Regions from separate parts of the Echinicola marina genome, predicted to be linked through region 2. Evidence: riboswitches for the same ligand, from Rfam matches in the RefSeq annotation. Region 2 holds a riboswitch; each other region holds the start of a gene.
The links. Region 2 has a riboswitch for thiamine pyrophosphate ahead of thiD (bifunctional hydroxymethylpyrimidine kinase/phosphomethylpyrimidine kinase). Riboswitches for the same ligand answer to the same signal wherever they lie in the genome.
Positions count from the first base shown of each region.

Region 1: another riboswitch for thiamine pyrophosphate. It lies ahead of thiS (sulfur carrier protein ThiS); the one in region 2 lies ahead of thiD (bifunctional hydroxymethylpyrimidine kinase/phosphomethylpyrimidine kinase).
Region 3: another riboswitch for thiamine pyrophosphate. It lies ahead of KZP23_RS06825 (TonB-dependent receptor); the one in region 2 lies ahead of thiD (bifunctional hydroxymethylpyrimidine kinase/phosphomethylpyrimidine kinase).

Region 1 is NZ_CP080025.1:4,551,475-4,559,288, reverse strand. Features, by position in the region: gene gyrA (DNA gyrase subunit A) at 1-2,391, shown strand, start outside; gene KZP23_RS18435 (tetratricopeptide repeat protein) at 2,420-3,631, shown strand; gene KZP23_RS18430 (alkaline phosphatase family protein) at 3,766-5,007, shown strand; TPP riboswitch at 5,097-5,196, shown strand; gene thiS (sulfur carrier protein ThiS) at 5,252-5,458, shown strand; gene thiC (phosphomethylpyrimidine synthase ThiC) at 5,471-7,342, shown strand; gene KZP23_RS18415 (thiamine phosphate synthase) at 7,348-7,814, shown strand, end outside.
Region 2 is NZ_CP080025.1:209,622-217,435, forward strand. Features, by position in the region: gene KZP23_RS01010 (sulfite oxidase) at 1-517, opposite strand, end outside; gene KZP23_RS01015 (hypothetical protein) at 846-1,157, shown strand; gene KZP23_RS01020 (TenA family protein) at 1,233-1,886, opposite strand; gene thiD (bifunctional hydroxymethylpyrimidine kinase/phosphomethylpyrimidine kinase) at 1,873-2,775, opposite strand; TPP riboswitch at 2,986-3,086, opposite strand; gene KZP23_RS01030 (LLM class flavin-dependent oxidoreductase) at 3,144-4,151, opposite strand; gene cysM (cysteine synthase CysM) at 4,346-5,224, opposite strand; gene epsC (serine O-acetyltransferase EpsC) at 5,225-6,067, opposite strand; gene KZP23_RS01045 (hypothetical protein) at 6,088-6,660, opposite strand; gene KZP23_RS01050 (FtsB family cell division protein) at 6,641-6,928, opposite strand; gene eno (phosphopyruvate hydratase) at 7,097-7,814, opposite strand, start outside.
Region 3 is NZ_CP080025.1:1,605,455-1,613,268, forward strand. Features, by position in the region: gene KZP23_RS06800 (DUF6952 family protein) at 1-39, opposite strand, end outside; gene KZP23_RS06805 (thioredoxin family protein) at 20-334, opposite strand; gene yjjX (inosine/xanthosine triphosphatase) at 431-1,003, opposite strand; gene KZP23_RS06815 (YebC/PmpR family DNA-binding transcriptional regulator) at 1,074-1,781, opposite strand; gene KZP23_RS06820 (NAD(P)/FAD-dependent oxidoreductase) at 1,938-3,269, shown strand; TPP riboswitch at 3,705-3,801, shown strand; gene KZP23_RS06825 (TonB-dependent receptor) at 3,887-6,274, shown strand; gene KZP23_RS06830 (alpha/beta fold hydrolase) at 6,360-7,124, opposite strand; gene dxs (1-deoxy-D-xylulose-5-phosphate synthase) at 7,186-7,814, opposite strand, start outside.

The sequences.
Region 1 (7,814 bases), 1.4 Mb from region 2:
GTCCTTCACAATAAACCTTATAAAAAATCAGCAAGGATCGTTGGGGAAGTATTAGGTAAGTATCACCCTCATGGTGATAGTGCTGTATATGAAACCATGGTTAGGATGGCCCAAGAATGGTCATTGCGATATCCATTGGTTGATCCTCAAGGAAACTTTGGTTCCATTGATGGTGATAATCCGGCGGCGATGCGTTATACCGAAGCCAGGCTGAAGAGAATTGCTGAAGAATTGTTGATCGATATCAATAAGGAAACAGTAGATTTCCAGTTGAATTTCGATGATTCTTTAAAGGAACCAGTAGTATTGCCTGCAAAGATACCCGCTTTATTACTTAATGGAGCTTCAGGGATTGCTGTAGGTATGGCTACCAATATGGCCCCTCACAATTTGGGAGAGGTGATAGACGGTATTGTCGCATACATAGACAATAATGAGATCACCATTGAAGAATTAATGAAGCATATTATTGCTCCTGATTTCCCGACTGGCGGTATCATTTATGGTTATAATGGTGTAAAAAATGCCTTTGAGACAGGTAGGGGCAGAGTGGTCATGCGTGGTAAAGCCACTATAGAAACCAAGGACAGTGGTAAGGAAATGATCATTATCAATGAGATTCCTTATTTGGTCAATAAGGCCAATATGATCGAGAAGACTGCCCAGTTAATTCAGGAGAAAAAGCTGGAAGGAATTTCTGCTATACGTGATGAGTCTGATCGACATGGGATGCGTATTGTTTATGAGTTGAAAAAGGATGCCATTGCCAATGTGGTGCTTAATAACCTATATAAGCAAACTCAGCTTCAGACGTCTTTCAGCATCAATAATGTGGCCTTGGTCAAAGGTAGACCACATACCTTGAACTTAAAAGACCTCATAGTTCATTATGTCAACCACAGGCATGAGGTGGTGACCAGAAGAACAGAATATGAGTTAAGGGAGGCAGAAAAGCGTGCACATATTCTTCAGGGATATTTGATTGCCTTGGATAACCTTGATGAAGTGATCAGTTTGATCAGAAACTCCAGGGATCCAGAAACAGCCAGAAATGGTTTGATGGAGAAATTTGATTTGACCGAGATTCAAGCGAGGGCCATTTTGGACATGAGACTTCAGCGTCTTACCGGAATGGAGAGGGAGAAAATCGAGAAGGAATACGAGGAGTTGATGTTATTGATTGAGGACCTTAAGGATATCTTGGCCCATAAGGAGCGAAGAATGGAAATCATCAAAACGGAACTTGCTGAAATACGGGAAAAATATGCAGATGAGCGCCGAACCATCATCGAGCACAATGCGGAAGACTTCAGTTATGAAGATATGATTCCTAATGAGGAGGTGATCATTACTGTATCTCATCAGGGATATGTGAAAAGGACTGCCTTAAAGGAATATAGAACACAAGGTCGAGGAGGAGTAGGTTCTAGAGGGGTAAGTACCAAGGACGACGATTACACAGAGTATATATTCTCTGCATCTACCCATAATTATTTATTGATCTTTACTGATTTGGGTAAACTTTTCTGGCTAAAAACCTACGCGATTCCGGAGGGAAGCAAAGCTGCTAAGGGAAGACCTATTCAGAACCTGATCAATATTGAATCAGAGGATAAGATCAGGTCGATCATTCAGGTAGCAGACTTGAATGATGAGGATTATATCCAGAACAATTTTTTGGTGATGACCACCAAACAGGGAATTATCAAGAAAACTACTTTGGAACAATATTCCAGACCTAGATCCAATGGTATTATAGCATTGAATATCAGGGAGGATGATCAATTACTGAATGTTGAACTTACCCATGGTGATTCCCATATCATTATCGCGGCCAAGTCAGGTAGGGCCATACACTTTAATGAGTCAGCAGTAAGGCCAATGGGCAGGACTGCAACGGGGGTAAAAGCCATCACTTTATCTGATGATAAAGACTATGTAGTTGGCATGGTTTGTGTTTCTAGGGAAGATGCTACCTTATTGGTGGTTTCTGAGAAAGGATATGGCAAGCGTAGCCCCGTGGAGGAATACAGAATTACCAACAGAGGAGGTAAAGGTGTAAAAGCCATGAATATCACTGAGAAAACGGGTAGTTTAGTTGCCATAAAAGAAGTGGTGGATACTGATGATTTGATGATCATAAATAAATCAGGCATAATTATCAGGACACCAGTAGCAGGCTTAAGGGTAATGGGTCGGGCCACACAAGGTGTTCGATTGATTAAACTCAATGACAACGATGAGATTTCATCCATTGAAAAAATAGAAAATGTAGAAATTGAAGAAGAGGAGCTAGAAGATGCAGTAAACGATTCATCTGCATCCACTGAAAATCCAGAATCTACTAATGGAGATGAAGCTTCCTCGGATGACAATTCAAGTGAGACCTAAAAACCAATACAGGAATAAATAAATCAAAATGAAAAAATTAATTTTATCATTGACCTTGGTCGGTTTGGCTTCAACGGTAGCCTTTGGCCAAAAAAAGGTAGTAAAATCTGCGGAAAAGAACCTTAGAAAAGGTGAGTTGGCCACTGCACTTTCTGAAATTGAAGCAGCGACTCAAGATGCTGAGACCGGTTCGGATCCTGAAACATATTTTATTAAGGGACAGATTTTGACCACACAGTATGTGGCAGACTCTTCCAATACACAAGTGACTGTAGATAAAGGTAGAAATGCCTTCGATGCTTTTACCAAAGCATTTGAAATGGATGGAAAAGATTCTACTAGCAAATTGGGAAAAGAGATTTTCAAAGAAGTAGTTCCTGGTTTACCTGATAACCTACAAGGTGAAGGATTATATAAATTAAAGAATTCTTCTGTAGACAAGGCGATTGCCAAATACGATGAAGAAGATATGGACTTAGCGTCTAAATTCTTTGGTTTGGCTGCAGATATCGACCCTGCAGATACTTCTATTGTTTTCAATGCGGGTTATACTGCCAATGCCAGCGAAAATTTTGAAGCGGCTAAAAAATACTTGACCATGTTATTGGATGATCCAGATTATAATAAGTTGAATGCTTATTATTTCTTGATTCAAATAGCAAATACTGAAGATGATGACCAGGAAGAGGCTTATCGATTGGTGAAAGAGGCTAGAAAAGAGTATCCAATGGATGAAGGCTTGTCTGAATTTGAAATCCAATTATTATTACAATTGGAAAAAATGGATGAAGCAATGGCATCAATTGAAGAGTCATTGGAAAAAGATCCTAATAATGCCCCGATCCGTTTGAGATATGGTTATTTGAAAGAGCAATCTGGGGATTTAGAAGGTGCTCTTGAAGAATATTTGAAGGCAGTAGAGACAGATCCGGATTTCTTTGAGGGTAATTATTATGCGGCTGCGGTTTATGTGGACAAAGCTAGAGATATTATCAACGAGGTGAATAATCTTCCAGATGATGAATGGGAAGCTAAATCAGATGATATGTTAGCTGAAGCTGATGAACTTTACAAAAAAGCATTGCCTTTGTTTGAAAAAGCTTCCAGCCTCAAGCCAGATAATACTGAAATTTTGAGAATCTTGTTCCAAATTCATACACGTTTGAAAAACGAAGCAAAAGCTGCTGAGTATGATAAAAAGTTACAGGAACTTGAAGGTCCAAATTGGATGGAGGGCTAATCAGTCCTCAATAAAATATTGAAAAGGTCGCTGAATTTCTCAGCGACCTTTTTTTATGCCATACAAAGATTTATTGCTTACTTAACAGTATAGTTCTGCGCTTACTATTATATTGCATCCATAATACGATTAATATGCCACTTTACCGATATTTCTTTATTCTATTATTTTTAGGATCTATTTTTCAGTTACAAGCACAGGAAAAAGAGCAATATGTAATATTAGTCTCACTTGATGGTTATCGCTATGATTATACTGATAGGTTTCAGCCTGAAAATTTGTCAAAATTCATTAAGCTTGGTGTTAGTGCCCAATCCCTTATACCTCCATTTCCCTCCAAAACCTTTCCTAGTCATTATTCCATAGCAACAGGTATGGTTCCAGGAAAACATGGATTGGTGAATAATTTCTTTTTTGATCCAATTCAAAGGTTGGAATATAGAAATAGCAATCCTAAAAGCGCCCAAGATGGATCATGGTATGGCGGCAAGCCACTATGGGTTCTAGCAGAGGAAAATGGCATGAAGGCTGCTAGTTATTTTTTCATAGGAACTGAAGCGGAAATTATGGGCTATCGTCCGAGCTATTTTTACAATTATGATGGGGGAGTGCCCAATATGGAGAGGATTGCGAAGGTTTTAGATTGGCTTGCATTACCAGATCCTCAGCGACCTAGATTTATATCTTTATATTTTTCAGATTTGGACGATATCGGGCATAGATATGGTCCAGAAAATGATGAAAAAATCGAAGAAGCAGTTCGTCGTTTGGATGCTGAACTTGGTGTACTTTTCAATGCCGTAAGGCAAACCGGCTTGAAAGTCAATATTTTGATCGTATCTGACCATGGAATGGTCAATATAAAAAAAGACAATTTATTGGATGTTGAAAGTGTATTGGAGGGGCTTCCCTTGGAATATTATAATAATGGCTCTGTACTTCATATTTATTTGGACAAAGAAAAGGATAAGACTAAAATAAGGAGAGGGGTCAGGAAAAATCTTCAGCATGTAAAGGTGGTAAACCCACGGTCAAAAAAGTATTATGGTGATGCCGGAGACAATAATTCCAAATTAGGAGATCTAATGCTAATTCCTGATTTGGGGTATTATCTGATAGATAAATCAGGTTTTGTAAAGTATAACCAAAGGTCACGAATGTTTGATACCGATACATTTGGAGAACATGGTTTTCACCCTAAATTCAAAGAGATGCATGGTGTCTTTTATGCAAATGGTCCAGCAATCAAAAATGGTATAGAAATTAATTCCTTCAAGAACATTCATATTTATCCATTAATTTGTGAGATTCTAAATTTGCCTATTCCGGATTATATTGATGGTGATGTGTCTGTTTTACAGGGTATTTTGGAATAAATTTTTGAGTTCTTACTTTTTGATCATAAAAGAAAATTTCCAAAATATTTTGGAAATTGGCTAATGACCATACCTTTGTAAACACGTAATAAAAACTTTAGGGGTGTTCCGATAAACAATCGGGGCTGAGACATACCCTCTGAACCTGATCCCGGTAATGCGGGCGAAGGGAAAAGTGAAGCGTCCTTCCGACAGATTATCTTCATTCCTGAAGTTATTTTCTTAATTATTAAAATTTATTCTTATGAATTTTATCCTTAATGGTGAACCTATGGTTCATGCAAGTGGGGATATTACTTTATCAGGATTGTTGGCCAATCAAGATATTAGTTCACTCCGTGGTCTTGCTGTAGCCGTAAACCAAGAGGTAATTCCCAAATCCAGATGGGATGATTTTAAGCTCAAAGAAAACGATGACATTTTAATCATTAAAGCCACGCAAGGTGGATAATCTATATTAACTATGAAGGATATCAATCAACAGGAAATGGACAATATTATTACGACTGATCCATTTCCAAATTCTAAAAAGGTTTATGTTTCAGGTGAAATTCACCCTATAAAAGTGGCCATGCGGGAAATCGGCCTGCATGATACCGTCTCTCATTTGGATAGGCACCAAACAGTGGAGCAAAATGCCCCAGTAACGGTATATGACACGAGTGGTCCCTTTACTGATCCCAATATTCAAATTGATGTTAAAAAAGGATTACCCAGATTAAGAGAGGAGTGGATTACATCTACCGGTGATGTGGAGCAGTTGGAAAAGTTAACCTCTGAATATGGTCAGCGTAGGTTGGATAATCCGGCATTGGACAAACTCCGTTTTGAGCTGGTAAGACCTCCATTGAAAGCCAAGCAGGGTAAGAATGTAAGTCAGATGCATTATGCTAAGAAGGGGATAATCACTCCTGAAATGGAATATATTGCTATCAGGGAAAACCAGCGAATTGCAGAACAAAAGGAATTGACTAAGCAACATCCAGGGCAAAATTTCGGCGCAAATACCCCCAAAAACATTATTAGCCCGGAGTTTGTCAGGGATGAGGTAGCACAGGGAAGGGCAGTGATTCCAGCCAATATTAATCACCCAGAGGCAGAACCAATGATCATTGGCCGTAACTTTTTGGTGAAAATCAATGCAAATATTGGCAACTCAGCCATTGGCTCCAGTATTGAGGAAGAGGTGGAAAAGGCTGTTTGGGCTTGTAGATGGGGAGCAGATACCATCATGGACCTTTCAACAGGGAAAAATATTCATGAAACCAGAGAGTGGATTTTGAGAAATAGTCCTGTTCCTATCGGTACGGTGCCTATTTACCAAGCCTTGGAGAAGGTGAATGGAAAAGCAGAGGACCTTACATGGGAGCTTTTCAGGGATACCTTGATAGAACAGGCAGAACAAGGGGTGGATTATTTCACGATTCATGCAGGTGTGCTGCTTAGATATGTGCCCTTGACGGCCAAAAGAGTCACTGGTATTGTCTCTAGAGGAGGCTCCATTATGGCCAAATGGTGTTTAGCCCATCATAAAGAGAATTTCTTGTATACTCATTTTGAGGAAATCTGTGAGATCATGAAGGCTTATAATGTGACTTTCTCTTTAGGTGATGGATTGCGACCTGGATCTATTGCTGATGCCAATGACGAAGCGCAGTTTGCTGAATTGGAAACCTTAGGTGAGCTGACTAAGATAGCTTGGAAACATGATGTACAAACCATCATCGAAGGACCAGGTCACATTCCCATGCATATGATCAAGGAAAATATGGACAAGCAATTGGTGAAATGTGGAGAGGCGCCTTTTTACACCTTAGGTCCATTGACAACAGATATCGCACCTGGTTATGACCATATTACATCAGGAATAGGCGCTGCAATGATCGGCTGGTATGGATGTGCCATGCTCTGCTATGTTACTCCTAAAGAGCATTTGGGCTTACCAGACAAAAAGGATGTTAAGGATGGTGTGATCACTTATAAAATTGCAGCCCATGCCGCTGATTTGGCCAAAGGCCATCCAGGAGCCCAGCATAGGGATGATGCACTAAGTAAATCCAGATTTGAGTTTAGATGGGAAGATCAATTTAACCTATCCTTAGATCCTGATACAGCCAGGGCTTTTCATGATGAAACCTTACCTGCTGATGGTGCAAAAGTGGCTCATTTTTGCAGTATGTGCGGACCAAATTTCTGTTCCATGAAGATAACCCAAGATGTTCGTGATTATGCGGACCAAAAAGGACTCAATGGGGTAGATGCTATTGAAAAAGGTATGAAGGAAAAAGCGGAAGAATTTACTGACAAGGGCGGAGAAATCTACCTCAACCAGTAATGGACTTGTTGCTGATAACAGATCCAAATTACCTTGAAAAAGAGGAAGAAAGCCTGATCCAATTGTTAGATCAGGGGCTTTCCAGACTGCATATCCGAAAGCCTAGATGGGGAGTTACTGAAATTAGAACATTGGTCAATGCCATTCCTGTTGAATACTATTCAAAAATCAGTTTGCATGGTGATTTGAAACTGGCGACTGATTTGGGATTGGGGGGCTGTCATTTTAAGAGCAACCAGAAAATTTTAGCCTCTTCATTAAGAAAGTCAAAATCCTTCCATCATTTAAATGAACTATTGGAAGTAGATAATAGTGTACTGGATTATGGCTTTATAAGTCCCATTTTTGATAGTATCTCTAAGCAAGGGTATCAAGCTGCTTTTGAGTATAATGCTTTAAAAAATTGGATGATGGAGCACAAGCAGGGGCTTGGTTTTTCTGTATATGCTCTGGGGGGAGTTGGTCGAAGCAA
Region 2 (7,814 bases):
CCCCTGTCCAGTTGGCACAGGAAACTGCCCCTGTCTTCCATTGATTACCACTTGCTGGGGGATAGAATTCACTTCTACCATTTCCACCACATTCCAAAGTAAGCTGATAAGTATAATGATTAAATTTGCTTTTTAAATCCGCCAAACTAAATATTTTCTTAGCCTTTACCGCCTCTCCATCGACTACCAACTCCCAGTTCCGAACATTAATTTCTTTCGGAATAAGACCATTGTTTCTTATAAACATTTTTTCCTCTGGCGTTATTTTATCATCCAAAAGATGAGGTCGAGATTCTAGGTTCCAAGGTTTATTATTCAGGACAATAAGTTCTTTATTTTTATTAAACAGTTGATAAGGATCATCAGCCTTAAATGCTACCGGAACATAATCTTTTGGCATATTCTTCCCAAATACAATTTCTGCTCCTAATGCTGCGGAAAATGCAGCCAATGATGTATTTCTAATAAACCTTCTTCTTCCCGAATTATTTTTAGACTTGGACTTACTGTTTGGCATTCTTGTAATCAATTATTTTAATACAAAAAAATATCAATTCTTTCCGTTAAATATAACGTATCCTGCTTAATCCATTATTATTATGTTTCAAATAATTATCAAGTATCTATTTACAGAAAATTCGTATATCACCCCCTATCTGTCCTTGTCGATTCAAATCCACAGTTTGTTCCTAATCACTACAAATTCATTCAGGAGAAACAAACACTTAAACCTGCTAAACAACACTTTTTCAACTTGGCACAATAACTGAACCATGCATTTACAAAAAACCGTTCGGGATTTGAAAAGTTCGTCCCCAAAACTAACATTAATCATTTAACACTTTATGAAAAAAATAGCCATCGTTTTTGTCTTAAGCAGTTTTATACTTACAGGTGCAAATGCCTACCCAATCCCTAACCAGTCTCCCATATTGAATTTACTTCAGAGCAATAAAAATGAAATAGAAGCTCAAGATCTACCCAAAGCGGTAAAGGAAACCATCCTATCCAAAGAAAAGACCAAATCACTTCCTATCTACAAAGCTTATGAAATTACGGATGCTTCAGGAAAGACAATTTATGAAATCAGTTTTGGTTTGGAAAAAGTAGAATTCGAAAAAAAATATAATGAAAAAGGAGATGAACTAGAAGACTGAAAAACACATAGCATAAACCACCTATAATTAACCCAGTACACCCACATTTTTATGGGTGTACTTTTAAGCCTAATTTTAAACAGGCCATTTTTCCAACTGATAGGCACTGTCCCAAAACATCCACTCCAATTTTGTAGCCATTTTGAATGCCCTAAGCATATCTTCTTGAGACTTATCTCCAGCTTCATTTGCCAATTCATCTGCAATTTGGATGGCTTTTGAAACAGCCATAGAAAATGCTTCTCCTGAATAAGTATCTATCCAGTTTTTATACGGATTTTGGTTTCCATTCTGATTGGCATAAATATAATCCCCAACCTGCTTATAGATCCAAAAACATGGCAGTATCGCCGCTACAGCCACTTCAATATTGGCAAAGGCAGCTTGATTCCTGATATAATTAGTATACAACTGGCAACTCGGTGAGGGCTCAATATCCTCCGGCAAACCTAGCTCTTTAAAGTAACTTTCATGCAAAGCCCTCTCCACCACTATAGCACCAGTTGCAAACTCAGAAAAAGCCAAGACCTGATCCAGTTTTTCCAATCTACCACTGATAGTACTCAATGCCTTTCCAAATTCGCCCAAATAGTGAGCATCTTGTCCCATATAGAATTTAAACTTATCCTTTGGCAAGGAACCCTCTTTCAACTCCTTATTAAAAGGCATTAACAATATCCTTTCATACAAAGGACTAATCTCTTGCCATGCCCTTTCAGACCATTTCATATTTAATCATTTTTTTAGGTTCAAAAAAATGGTTCAAAGGCCCATGCCCTTCACCAATGGCCACTTCCCTTCCTGCCTCAATGGCCGATACAACAAACTTTCTGGCCCTTGAAACTGACTCAAGTATATCAAACCCTCGTGCCAAATAAGCAGCAATCGCAGACGACAAGGTGCAACCTGTACCATGTGTATTTGGGGTATCTATTTTATTCCCCTCGAACTTTGCATAAACATCATTATTGCCTATCAACAAATCAACTATATGCTTCCCTGGCAAATGGCCTCCTTTTACCAAAACATATTCAGGTCCCTTCAGCAATATTTCCTTACCTGCTTTCTCCATAGCTTCTGGGCATCTCACATCCTTTCCTACTAATACCGCCACTTCATCTAAATTGGGCGTCACTATATATGAAAGAGGAAACAACTCGGATTTGATCACCTCTACTGTTTCTTGTTGTATCAACCGATCACCGCTAGTGGCGACCATTACCGGATCAAAAACAACTGGGATTTCCGGATATTTCCTGAGTTCCTTCGCTACGACACAGACCACTTCAGGCCGGCTTAACATCCCTATCTTTATTGCCTTGGGGCAAATATCAGTCAAAACAGCCTGAAGTTGATCTAAAATATGCTCCTCCGGAATATCATGAATGCTTTTGACCCCCTTTGTATTTTGAGCAGTAGTTGCTGTAATTATACTTGTCCCATAGCAACCCAATGCCGAAAAGGTCTTCAGATCAGCTTGGATACCTGCTCCTCCTCCGCTATCCGAACCCGCAATAGTCATCACTGAAGGATAGGATCTTTTAGAATCATACATTTTCATTTCTATTAATAACTTTTTGACAGTAGAAATCAAAAGATCATTTAATGGATAGTTCATTCATCGGACCATAGTGACATGCCTGTCTATCTTAAGAAAACCCAAAGTAAGCTGACATTCAATTGATACTTAACTATCACAATGAATAGAGGTGAACCAAGGAAATCCAAAAGCTTTTTTACTAAAGCAAGAACAGCTTGATAATTAATTGACTCCTTTACAACATCCATTAAAAAACTTCAGGAGTCTATCTACCATAATCTGGCATAAAAAGACATCGTAACTTTTTCCTTCGTCGGAATTATCCGTTTCAGGTTCAAAGGGTATTATCTCAGCCCGATTATTAATCTTAAGCACCCCTAAAGTTTGATCTGTGGTGAAATTACAATATTAAAATGAACTCACAAAAGACAACAAATGGAATCATCTTAATTGAAGCAACTTTGAGCCAATTCATAGGACTTAACCCGGTCTTCATGATCATAGATATGTGAGCAAACCATAATTTCATCTACTTGGGCAATCTGTTGGAATTGAGATAATTCATTTTGAAGTTTTGAAGGTGATCCCACGAAAGAACAAGCTAACATTTGTTCTATTGCTGCAGCCTCTGCTTCAGACCAAACACCACCCATAGACGCCACTGGCTTTCTGAGTGGGTAGGATTTTCTTCTTATTATACCCAAAGCCATTTGATAGAAAGAAGTGGCCAACATTTGTGCTCTTTCTTCTTCTTCGGCTGCAATAATATTTACACAAGCAATTACATATGGTGTATTCAGATACTCAGATGGCTGAAAATTATCTTTATAATATTTAATCGCACTCAAAAATTGGGCAGGTGCAAAATGACTCGCAAAAGCATAAGGTAAACCTTTCTTGGCAGCCAAAACAGCACTGCTCATACTACTTCCCAACAAGTAAATGGGTACCTCCAAACCTTCACCTGGTACTGCCCTAACTTCACCATCGATATTTTCATCTGAAAAATAGCGCTGCAATTCTTCTAAGTCACTCGGAAACTCTTCTACAGTTTCCATCCTATCTCTTCTTAGGGCTCTAGCCGTAGTCTGGTCTGTCCCTGGCGCTCTCCCTAAACCCAAATCTATCCTATTGGGGTAAAGGCTTGCCAAAGTCCCAAACTGCTCTGCTACCATCAAAGGAGCATGATTTGGTAACATGATACCGCCAGATCCTACCCTAATAGACTGAGTTTCCCCAGCTACATGACCTATTAAAACAGCAGTAGCAGAGCTACCCACATTGGCCATATTATGGTGTTCTGCTAACCAAAATCTTTTATATCCCAGGTTCTCAAGCTCCTTGGCCAAATCCACGCTCCTATCAAAGGCATCTTTTGCATCGAATCCCTCCCTGATTATGGCCAGATCAAGTGCTGAATATAATGTATCTCTAAGTTTCTTCTCTGCTTCCATATAAATCTCTCTAAATAATTATCCCCTATTGATTTGAAGCCCATACCCTCTTCCTGCTAATCAGGTTATTTGCATAAGCATATTTTCAAACGGCTTCCGAATTAGAATCGTTCTTTTAGACAGAAAAAATAAGTATAAAAAAACCGAAATACCTGCGGGATATTTCGGTTTCAAATGGATGAATCATGGTTTTATCAGCCAAATAAATCTGAACTTAAATACCTATCTCCCCGATCACATGTGATGCAAACGATCACACCGGACTTTAAGCTTTCAGATAGCTTTAGGGCAGCATGCAAAGCACCACCACTACTCATCCCTGCCAGTATCCCTTCCTCTTTAGCCATCCTCCTCGTCATTTCAGTAGCCTCCTCTTGGCTCACATCGATGATTTGATCTACTCTGGTAGATTCATAAATTTTAGGAAGAAACTCTGGTGACCATCTTCTAATACCCGGAATGCTGGACCCATCCGTTGGTTGAGTACCTACTATTTGAATAGCAGAATTCTGCTCCTTTAAATACCTAGAAACGCCCATAATCGTCCCTGTCGTCCCCATTGCTGAAACAAAATGCGTAATCTCACCATGAGTATCCTTAAAGATTTCGGGACCGGTCCCCTCATAATGCGCTTTATAATTATCTGGATTGGCAAATTGGTTGAGGATATAATAACCTTCCTTTTCTGCCATTTCCTCAGCTAGTGTTCTTGAATACTCTATTGTCTTGGCTGCAGGTGTTAATATTACTTTTGCCCCATATGCCTCCATGGAAACAACCCTTTCACGTGTAGAATTATCCGGCATAATCAAGGTCATTTCGACCCCAAGCACTTTAGCTATCATCGCCAAGGCGATACCTGTATTGCCACTAGTGGCTTCTACCAGTTTATCTCCTTCCTCAATATCTCCTCTCTCCAATGCACTTTTGATCATACTATAAGCCGCACGATCCTTTACACTTCCTCCTGGATTTTGTCCTTCCAGTTTACAGAATATTTTGACATTAGGATTGGTGGGTATACGTTGAAGTTCCACTAATGGCGTATTTCCAATCAACTCAAACAATTTCATTTAAGCGTCATTTTTAAAGATGAACATATCAGTGGTTTCAGCACTTGCATTGTACATCTTGGTTTGGTAATAAATTTTACTTTTTGCAGGGACACTCTTTGTCAGCCACACATTTCCTCCAATCACACTATCCGATCCTATAACGGTATTTCCTCCTAATATACTTGCACCAGCATAGATAACAACATTATCCTCAATAGTCGGGTGACGTTTGATATCTGCATCTTCCTTATTGACACTCAAAGCCCCCAAGGTCACCCCTTGGTAAATTTTCACATTATCCCCAATGATCGTGGTTTCACCAATGACTACACCTGTCCCATGATCTATGCAAAAATGTTTTCCAATTTTTGCGCCGGGATGAATTTCAATTCCTGTCTTACTATGCGCAAATTCAGTAATCATCCTAGGAATCAGCGATACCCCTTGTTGGTGTAATAAGTGTGCAATCCTGTAGGCAGCTATGGCATAAAAACCGGGATAACTCCTAATCACCTCAGTGGTGGATTTAGCTGCAGGATCTCCTTCAAACATTGCTAGAATATCCTCATGAATGGCCTCAAACACACTTTCCAAGCCCGCAAAGAAATCTTTGGCTACAACGTCACTATCTTTATTAATCAGCTTTTTATTCCGCCCTAAAATCCCTTGAAGTTGTATAGAATAATATTGAAGCTTATCTTCCACTTCTTGGGTATCCTGTAGTATTTGTACAGCATACTCTGGGAAAAGCACTCCTAGTAAACCTTCAAAAAACTCCTGTACGATCCTGGGGGAAGGGCATTCAGGACAATGAGAATGTGATTGGTATATTTTGTCTATGAAAGATCTTTGGAAATCCATTTATTAATATGATATATCTGTTAAAGTACAAAACCCGCTCTGATTACATATGGTTCATTGTATAGCAAATTTTGGTTATCATAAAGGACATTATATAATATAGTGAAGTTCATCCCTCCTCTTCTGCCAAAAGGAATAAAATAACCTCCCCCTAAAAATAAGCCTGGCTCCCACTCCCTACTACTAACTATATCTCCATTTAAATTTTTCCTATAAGCCTCTACATTCAAGCTTTCAAACTCCGCCTGAGCAAACACATTAGGTAATACATTATAGCGATTGAATATTCTTCCCCCATATACATTGGAAGATTCTGAAAAATCGCGATACTTCATATATTGGTAAGTAATCCCTACACCCGCTGAATACCTATCCGTGATCATCACTCCTACCAATGGAGATACGTCTATATAGGTAATTGATCCAAATTGCAATCCAAAATTCCCCCCAAAATAGAGACGTTCACTGAGTGGTGTTTTAACTTCCTCATCCTCATAAAATTCTCGTTGAGCAAAAACGTCTTGAGAAATTAGACAAATGCCAAAAACTATAAAAAATACGATACCAGTAATATTATTCTTCAACAATAACATAAAGATCTTCAGTTTTTTTCTTCATTAAGTATCTTTCACGAGCAAACTTTTCCAAAAGTTCATAATTACTGAGTAATTCTTCTCTTTCAGCTTTAATTTTTGCTTTTCGCTCCAAATAAAATGACTTCTGGTCTTCTAATTTAGAAAGTTTAGAACGAAGAGTAAACTGGCTAATAATGTCATTAGTATCAATAAACACCATCCATATCACAAATAAGACAGTAAAGATAAAATAGAAGTTTTTTGTATATTTCAGGTACTTCCTCATTACATTGATGCTTTTGATCACAACAAATATAGGGAATAGTATTGACTAACGACTCCCTACCAAAAACAAAATAAAACTCATTTGCTCCCAATTACAAAATACAAATAAGCACCAAACAAAAAAAGCACCCCAATTTCTTGAGGTGCTCTTCATTTATTTTACTGAAGCTTATTTTCCTGGAAAATAAGCTGACTCAGCCAATAATTCTTCAATTCTCAATAATTGGTTGTACTTAGCCATTCTATCAGAACGGGAAGCAGAACCAGTTTTGATCTGTCCTGTATTACAAGCTACTGCCAAATCAGCAATAGTAGAATCTTCGGTTTCACCTGATCTGTGAGACATTACCGCAGTAAATCCAGCCTTGTGAGCCAATTCAATAGCATCCAAAGTTTCTGTCAAAGTACCGATTTGGTTAACTTTGATCAAGATAGAGTTAGCCGACTTTTCTTCGATACCTCTCTTCAAAAACTTAACGTTAGTTACAAAAAGATCATCGCCTACCAACTGAACTTTATCTCCAATCTTAGCAGTCAACATAGCCCAGCCTTCCCAGTCTTCTTCGCCACATCCATCCTCGATAGAGTCGATAGGATATTTCTCGGTCAATTCTGCAAGGTAAGCCACTTGCTCTTCCCTATTTCTAGCTACACCACCTTCACCTTCAAACTTCTTGTAGTCATAAACTCCGTCCACAAAGAATTCAGAAGCTGCACAGTCAAGAGCAATAGTGATATCAGATCCAGCTTTATAACCAGCTTTAGAGATGGCATCTAAAATACACTCTAGTGCCTCTTCAGTACCGCCAGAGAAGTTTGGAGCAAATCCTCCTTCATCACCAACAGCTGTACTCAAACCTTTGTCATGAAGGATTTTCTTAAGGTGA
Region 3 (7,814 bases), 1.4 Mb from region 2:
GATAAAACCGAGCACATGCTTAATTATTGGCAATCTCATCTATCAAAGCTTTAAGGTTGTCTTCTTTATTTGTTTGCGTTTGGTTAACCAATTTTCCGTCTTTGAAAGTGGCAAAGGTTGGCAGGTTGGTTACCTCGGCCAATTTTCTTGATTCAGGAAGTTTTTCAGCATCTACATACAAAAAGGTGATTCCTTCATAGCTGCCAGAAAGTCTTTTCATTTTTGGCTTCATGATACGGCAGTTACCACACCATGTTGCACCATACTGTACAATCACTTTTTCATTTTGTGAAACTACTTCCTGAAGGTTGTCTTGTTCTAATTCCTGTAACATATTCTTGTTCGTTTATGTGTTGCTTATTGATGAAACAAAAGTAATATCAATTAAATTGCTAAACCAATTGAAAAAATCTATAGCCCATAGAGTTTCTTAATACAGTTCCTCTTTTATAAATGGTATCAATGCTAAAACGACTGCTTGGTAATAATATTCTTTTCTATTGATGGTTCCATTGGTTAATATTCCAACAGCGCCATTCCCTTGTTTGGAGTTTTCTCTTTGAAAGACCTGGTCATCAGCTTTTCCAAGTTCCATTCCCTCATTAACCAGCTTACTGATCGCTTCAGGCAAGATAAATGTAGCCGTCCTGGATTTTCCTTCTTTTCCATTTTTGTCTAAAATAACTATCCAGGCAAATGCTTCCAGTTCATTTTCCATCTTGGCTACTCCACCTTCAATGCCCACCCAATAATCTGCTTCAGGAAATGCACTTTTGGCATTTTTAGCTCTATTATGAGCTCCTCTATAGGTTTCCTCATCACCAAAGGGCTGATCGCTGACTTCTGAATCAACATTGAGGCCTTGAACCACAAAATAGGATTGTTCAAAAGCTTGGGCAAAGCCACTTTCTGTACAATTGATCTTTACGGGATTATTGCTGCCCACAACGACCAATTGCTGTCGGTCTCGTTTTTGAATATTTTTTCTTTTTGGAAATGCCATTAAATAGCCTTGGTTAAAAATAAAAAAGCCTTTGGCTCAGGGCCAAAGGCAAATGAAATCATACTTTTAATTATGAAATATTATGGTAGACATTATTAACATCGTCGTCCTCTTCCATTCTTTCTATCATCTTATTGACTTCTTCTTCCTGCTCTTCTGTTAGGTCAACCGTTGTGGTAGGAAAGCGCTGGAAATCCGCACTGGTGACTTCAATATTTCGGTCTTCCAAGGCTTTTTGCATATTGCCGAATTCTTCGAATGGGGTATAGATAAAGATTTCACCTTCGTTTTCATCAATATCATCCAGTCCAAAATCGATCAGGTCTAGCTCAAGTTCTTCCAGGTCATGATCATCTTTAGGGAATCTAAAGACAGCCTTATGGTCAAACATAAAACTAACCGAACCTGAAGTACCCAAAGAGCCGCCCCCTTTGGTAAAATAATGCCTTACATTGGCAACAGTACGGTTGATATTGTCGGTGGAAGTTTCCAGTAAAATAGCCACACCATGCGGTGCAAAGCCTTCATATACTACTTCTTCGTAATTGCTTTGGTCTTTATTGCTAGCCCTTTTTATGGCCGCTTCGATACGGTCTTTGGGCATGGCTGCGCCCTTGGCATTTTGCATGACCGTTCTAAGCTTAGGGTTGTTGTCTGGATCTGGTCCCCCGGCTTTTACGGCTATAACTATTTCCTTGCCCAAGCGGGTAAATACCTTGGACATTTTGCTCCAACGCTTGAACTTTCTTTCTTTTCTAAATTCGAATGCTCTTCCCATATGATTTTAATTTCAGGATTGTAAAAATAATAAATCTTTTGAATTGGCTCATCATAACTGCCTAAACAAGTACTTTTCAAGTCAAGGCTTTTTATATTTGTTGTGGCAATGATAACGGACTTGCTTCAACAAATTATAGACTTAACCCTAGTAGCTATGCCAGATACTGTAAAATATCCCATTCCAAATCTCCCTGTGTCCAATCGACCTAAACTGGTGATTCTTGGCGGTGGTTTTGCCGGGCTTAAATTGGCCAGAAAGATGGTCAATTCTGAATATCAGGTGATCCTTCTGGACAAGAATAATTATCATCAGTTTCAGCCTTTATTTTACCAAGTTGCTACAGCAGCATTAGAGCCCAGTGCTATTTCATTTCCCTTGCGAAAGATATTCCACCATACGCCAAATGTAACCTTCAGGATGGCCGAGGCCCTGGAGTTGGACCAAGATAACAAAAGATTGTATACCAATGTAGGGTATATCGATTTTGATTATTTGGTCATGGCGATGGGGGCTGATACCAATTATTTTGGGATGAAGAATATCATGGAGCACAGTACGCCCATGAAAACTGTTTCTGAAGCTCTATATATCAGGAACCGCATCATCTCCAATTATGAAAAGGCCATCAATATCGCTGATGTGGAGAAGCGGAAATCCATGATGAATGTAGTCATTGTAGGCGGTGGACCAACAGGGGTGGAGCTGGCAGGAGCTATTGCAGAGCTGAGAAACAATGTTTTTCCCAAAGATTATCCTGAATTGAATTTTCAGAATATGAGAGTTGTACTAGCCGAAGCAGGACCGAAGCTGTTGGCAGGAATGTCCACTGAAGCCAGTGACAAGGCAGTGGTATATCTGGATAAGTTGGGGGTGGAAATCATGGTCAATGCTGCGGTAGAAGATTATGACGGTTTGACCATTAAAATCAAAGATCATGAAGGTTTGCAAACGCAGACCTTACTTTGGGCAGCAGGGGTGAAACCTAATCATATTAAAGGCCTGCGTGAAGATCAAATGATCCCCAATGGGCGTTTAAAAGTGGATGAGTATAATGCATTGATCGACAGTCAAGGAATATATGTGGTTGGGGATCTTTGTATTCAGACTGATGAAGATTATCCCCGAGGACATCCGCAAGTAGCGCAGGTGGCCATACAGCAGGCGGATAATCTATCCAAAAATTTGAAAGCCATAGCTGATAACCGTCCGCAAATTAGGTTTAAATATAAGGATCTTGGTTCAATGGCCACGGTGGGGAGAAGCCTGGCTGTAGTGGATTTACCATTTGTGAAATTTCAGGGATTCGCTGCTTGGATCACTTGGCTTTTTGTCCATCTTATGGCCATTGTTGGAGTAAAAAACAGAATATTTATATTCTTAGACTGGGCTTGGAATTACTTGTCTTTTGATCCTTCTTTGAGACTTTTGATCAGGCCCAGATATGTGAAGCCCAAGGAGAAAGAGGAGTTGGTTGAAGACAAATGATAAGGTAATTTGGGTGAAATATAGTATGTCTCATTGATGTTTTTAAACATTTGATTTACGATTTAATACAGTTTATGTGTGTTTCTGATTGAAATAAAGTTTGTATAGGTGTTGGGGAGCTTTATACTTTTTGCACCTTTTAGAATAGTTTCGAGGTATTCCTTTTTAGGAAAAATTCCGGATATATTTTGTGGGGAAATGAATGTGAAAGCATTTGCTTCCCCGCTTTTTGTATGTACTATCCAATATATTGCAAATTGAGAAACCGCCCTATGTATTTTGGTGATGGGACCTGTCGAATTGTGGATCTTTAATCAGTAGATTAATAATGGCTTATTGTCAAGGTGTTCTATCTGGTTAAGTACCGACTTGTTGCAGACAGTTACTTTACGTTTTTCTTTCTGGAATAAACCTTCTAACTTTGCCCTTGCAAATAGATCTAATAAGGGGTGCCCTAAATTAACGGGCTGAGATCATACCCATAATACCTGATTCGGGTAATGCCGACGAAGGGAAATGAGAATTCCACCGAGAGTGGATATTATGGTGAACATATAAAGTAGCAGTCTCCCCTGGACTGCTTCGAAGTTTAACCAAATTAAAAATCTAAGATTATTATGAAACGCGTCTTTTTGACCACATTATGTTTGTTGGTCGGGCTTAGTGCTATGGCACAAAATCATGTTACCGGCCATATTGTGGATGTAGAAACCGGTGAGGAGCTCATAGGGGCCAATGTGATTTTGGAAGGGACAGGCAGGGGAAGCACCTCTGATTTGAAGGGGAATTTCTCTATTGAAAAGGTGCCCGCAGGAAAGTATCAACTCAGGGTCTCTTTTGTTGGTTATGAGACATTGGTAAGGGAAATTCAAGCACCAATAAGTGGTTTGGATATTCAGTTGGAAAGAAATTCTCTTCTTACTGAAGAATTTATTGTTTCTGCTACCCGTGCTTCAGCAACCACGCCCACTACCTTTCAGACGATTGACAAGGAAGAACTGGCCAAGAATAATTTGGGTCAGGATATTCCTATCATGTTGAACTATACACCATCGGTGGTTACCCATTCTGATGCCGGTGCGGGAATTGGATATACCGGATTGAGAATTCGTGGATCTGATCAAAGCCGGATCAATGTCACCGTAAATGGAATTCCTATGAATGATGCTGAATCCCATGGTGTTTTTTGGGTAAATATGCCGGATTTTGCCAGTTCGGTGGACAATATTCAGATTCAACGTGGTGTAGGAACTTCCACCAATGGAGCGGCGACCTTTGGTGCCAGCATGAATATTCAAACGGATACAAAAAAGGAAGAAGCCTATGCAGAAGTCGGTAATTCCTTCGGATCTTTTAATTCTTGGAAGCATACTGTCAAGGCGGGAACAGGATTATTGAACGACCGATGGGCAGTAGATGCCAGGCTTTCAAAAATCAACTCTGATGGATATGTGGACAGGGCTTTTTCAGACTTGAAATCATATTTTGTCTCTGGTGGATACTATGGCGATGACCATGTTTTTAAGGTGAATATATTCTCAGGAAAAGAGCAAACTTACCAGTCTTGGTATGGCCTGCCTGAATCCAAATTGGAGAATGACAGGACCTTTAATTATTATACTTATGATAATGAGACCGATAATTACCAGCAAGATCATTATCAATTTATCTATACCGGTAAGTTTGGCCAGAACTGGAAAGCCAATGGTGCCTTGCATTATACTTATGGCCGTGGCTATTATGAACAGTTTAGAGCGGAGGATGATTTTGCCAGCTATGGTTTGGAACCGATCATGATCGGTGGTGAGCTCATTGAAAGTACCGATATTATTAGAAGAAGATGGTTGGACAATGATTTCTATGGAGGGGTGTTCTCCTTAAATTATGTGTCTGACAATGGCCATTTGGACTTTTTGTTTGGTGGTGGAGCCAACCGTTATGATGGAGACCATTTTGGTGAAATCATCTGGGCAAGAATAGCAGGAAATACTGAAATTCGTGACCGCTACTATGATAATAATGCAGTAAAAGATGATAGAAATATTTATGCTAAAGCTACCTATGAAGTAGCTGATAGGCTGTATTTGTTCGGTGACTTGCAATTCAGACAAATAGATTATCAATTCCAAGGTGTCAATGATGATCAAAGGGTGGTAGATGGCAACCAGCATTATGATTTCTTTAACCCTAAAGTGGGCATTAGCTATGAAACAGGAAAAGGAGAAACTTGGTATGCTTCTTATGCGGTTGCCAATAGAGAGCCCGTAAGAAGTGATTTTATAGATAACCCCATCACTGAAATACCAAAACCGGAAAGACTGAATAATCTGGAGGTGGGTATCAGGGCGCAAAAGGGAAACTTCAGCTATAATGCCAACTTCTATTATATGGGCTATAAGGACCAGTTGATATTAACTGGGCAAATCAACGATGTAGGAGCTTATATCCGTGAGAATGTGGATAAGTCCTATAGAGCAGGGATTGAACTAGACGGAGCGGTTAGGCTTTCTCCAATGTGGACCTTGGGAGGAAATATCGCCTTCAGCAGAAACAAGATAGAAACATTCACTGAGTATATAGATGATTATGCTTCCGAGCAGTTTCAGCAGATAGACTTTACCTATACGGATACTGATATTGCTTTTTCTCCAAATATTGTAGGTTCCGCCATTATCGATTTCAGACCTGTGAAAAACATGGAGATCAGCTGGATGGCCAAATATGTGGATGACCAGTATTTGGACAATACCCAAAATGAAGGTCGCAAGCTGGATGCTTACTTAACCAATGATATCCAATTGATCTATTCAGTCCGTCCTAGATTTGTAAAGGCTTTGGAGTTTAATATGAAAGTGAATAATGTTTTCAACGAAATGTATGAGCCAAATGGATATACCTTCAGCTATTTCGTTCCAGGGGAAACTGACCCTGAACTGGTGACAGAAAACTATTACTACCCAATGGCAGGAACCAATTTCATGCTTGGTGTCAATGTGAAGTTTTAGTTTGGTTAGTCATGAATAACGAAAAGGCCTTGGAAACATATTTCCAAGGCCTTTTTTATTTAATGCTGAAATTAGAAATTTAATCTTAAGCCTTTAAAAATTCCTTGACCATTCCTAGGCTTTCCTTTTCTGCTTCAAACATGCCCATATGGCCAGCATCTGAAAGTTCATGATAATAATCAACATATTCTTGATGTTTTCGGCTTGCATCGATTTTTACTGCACCATCCAACACCCCAGCTATCATTAATTTTTTGCCTTTGAAATCCCTGAGGATATCCATTCGGTCTTTGCGGTCCCGCATGGCTTTGGTAAAGGAAACCAGCCCTTCAAAGCTAGTTGTTCGGGCAATTTCGACCACTTCTTCTATGCTGCTTTTCATGTTTTCCCTATGTTCTTCGGTAAACAAAGGTGGGACAAAGGAGTCTACAAATTTCCTGACCCCATGTTTTTTTACAAAAGTGATGGTGCGGTTTCTGACACCAATTTTCTCTTCATCATCAGCAAATGCTGTGGAATGAAAAAGCCCAATTCCTCCAAGCTCTTCTCCCATCATTTCTGCCAAAGCTAAGGTGACATACCCACCCAATGAATGGCCAATCACAGTGGGTTTTTCCAAATTTAGGCCTTTGATCCATGCTTGAAGCATTTCAGCAGCTTTTTCCAAGCTGATATTTTCCTCATACCAGCGAGTTTCACCGAAACCAGGTAAATCAGGGCAAAGGACCCTATAATGAGAGGACAATTCCGCTTCAAACCTTTTCCACATTTCCTTGGCCTCACAAAATCCGTGAATAAATATTACTGGACTACCATGCCCTTGATCGGTATATTCTATTTGACTGGTCATTGGAGAAAATTAATCAATGAATAGGATAAAAAAAAGAGCCCTGATGAGTGCTCTAGAATTTTTATTTTTCTACTGATATGGGATCAGCTAACTTTTTTACAGCTTGGGCGATTCCATCCGGATCGAAACCGCATTCTCTATGGAGTTCTAGCTGTGTACCATGTTCAATCACCTCATCTGGAATTCCCAATCTTTTTACTTGGGCCTGATAGTTATGGTCCATCATCCATTCCAATACAGCACTGCCAAATCCTCCCATGAGACAGCCGTCTTCTACAGTAATTACCTTTTTGAACTTGCCAAAGACTTCATGAAGTAATGATTCATCCAATGGTTTCACAAAGCGCATATCATAGTGAGCAGGATTTAAGCCGTCCTTTTCCAGCTTTTCACAGGCCTCTATGGCATAATTTCCAATATGTCCTAAGGTCAAAATAGCAACGTCTTCTCCCTCTTTGATAATACGACCTTGCCCGGTAGGTATTTCCCTCATTGGTGTTCTCCAATCAGGCATCACCCCTTGTCCACGAGGATATCTAATGGAATAAGGTCCTTCATATTTGGAAGCTGAAAACATCATGTTTCTTAGTTCTTCCTCATTCATAGGGGCACTGATAACCAAATTAGGGATACAACGGAAATAAGCAATATCATAAGCACCATGATGGGTAGGGCCATCGGCACCTGCAA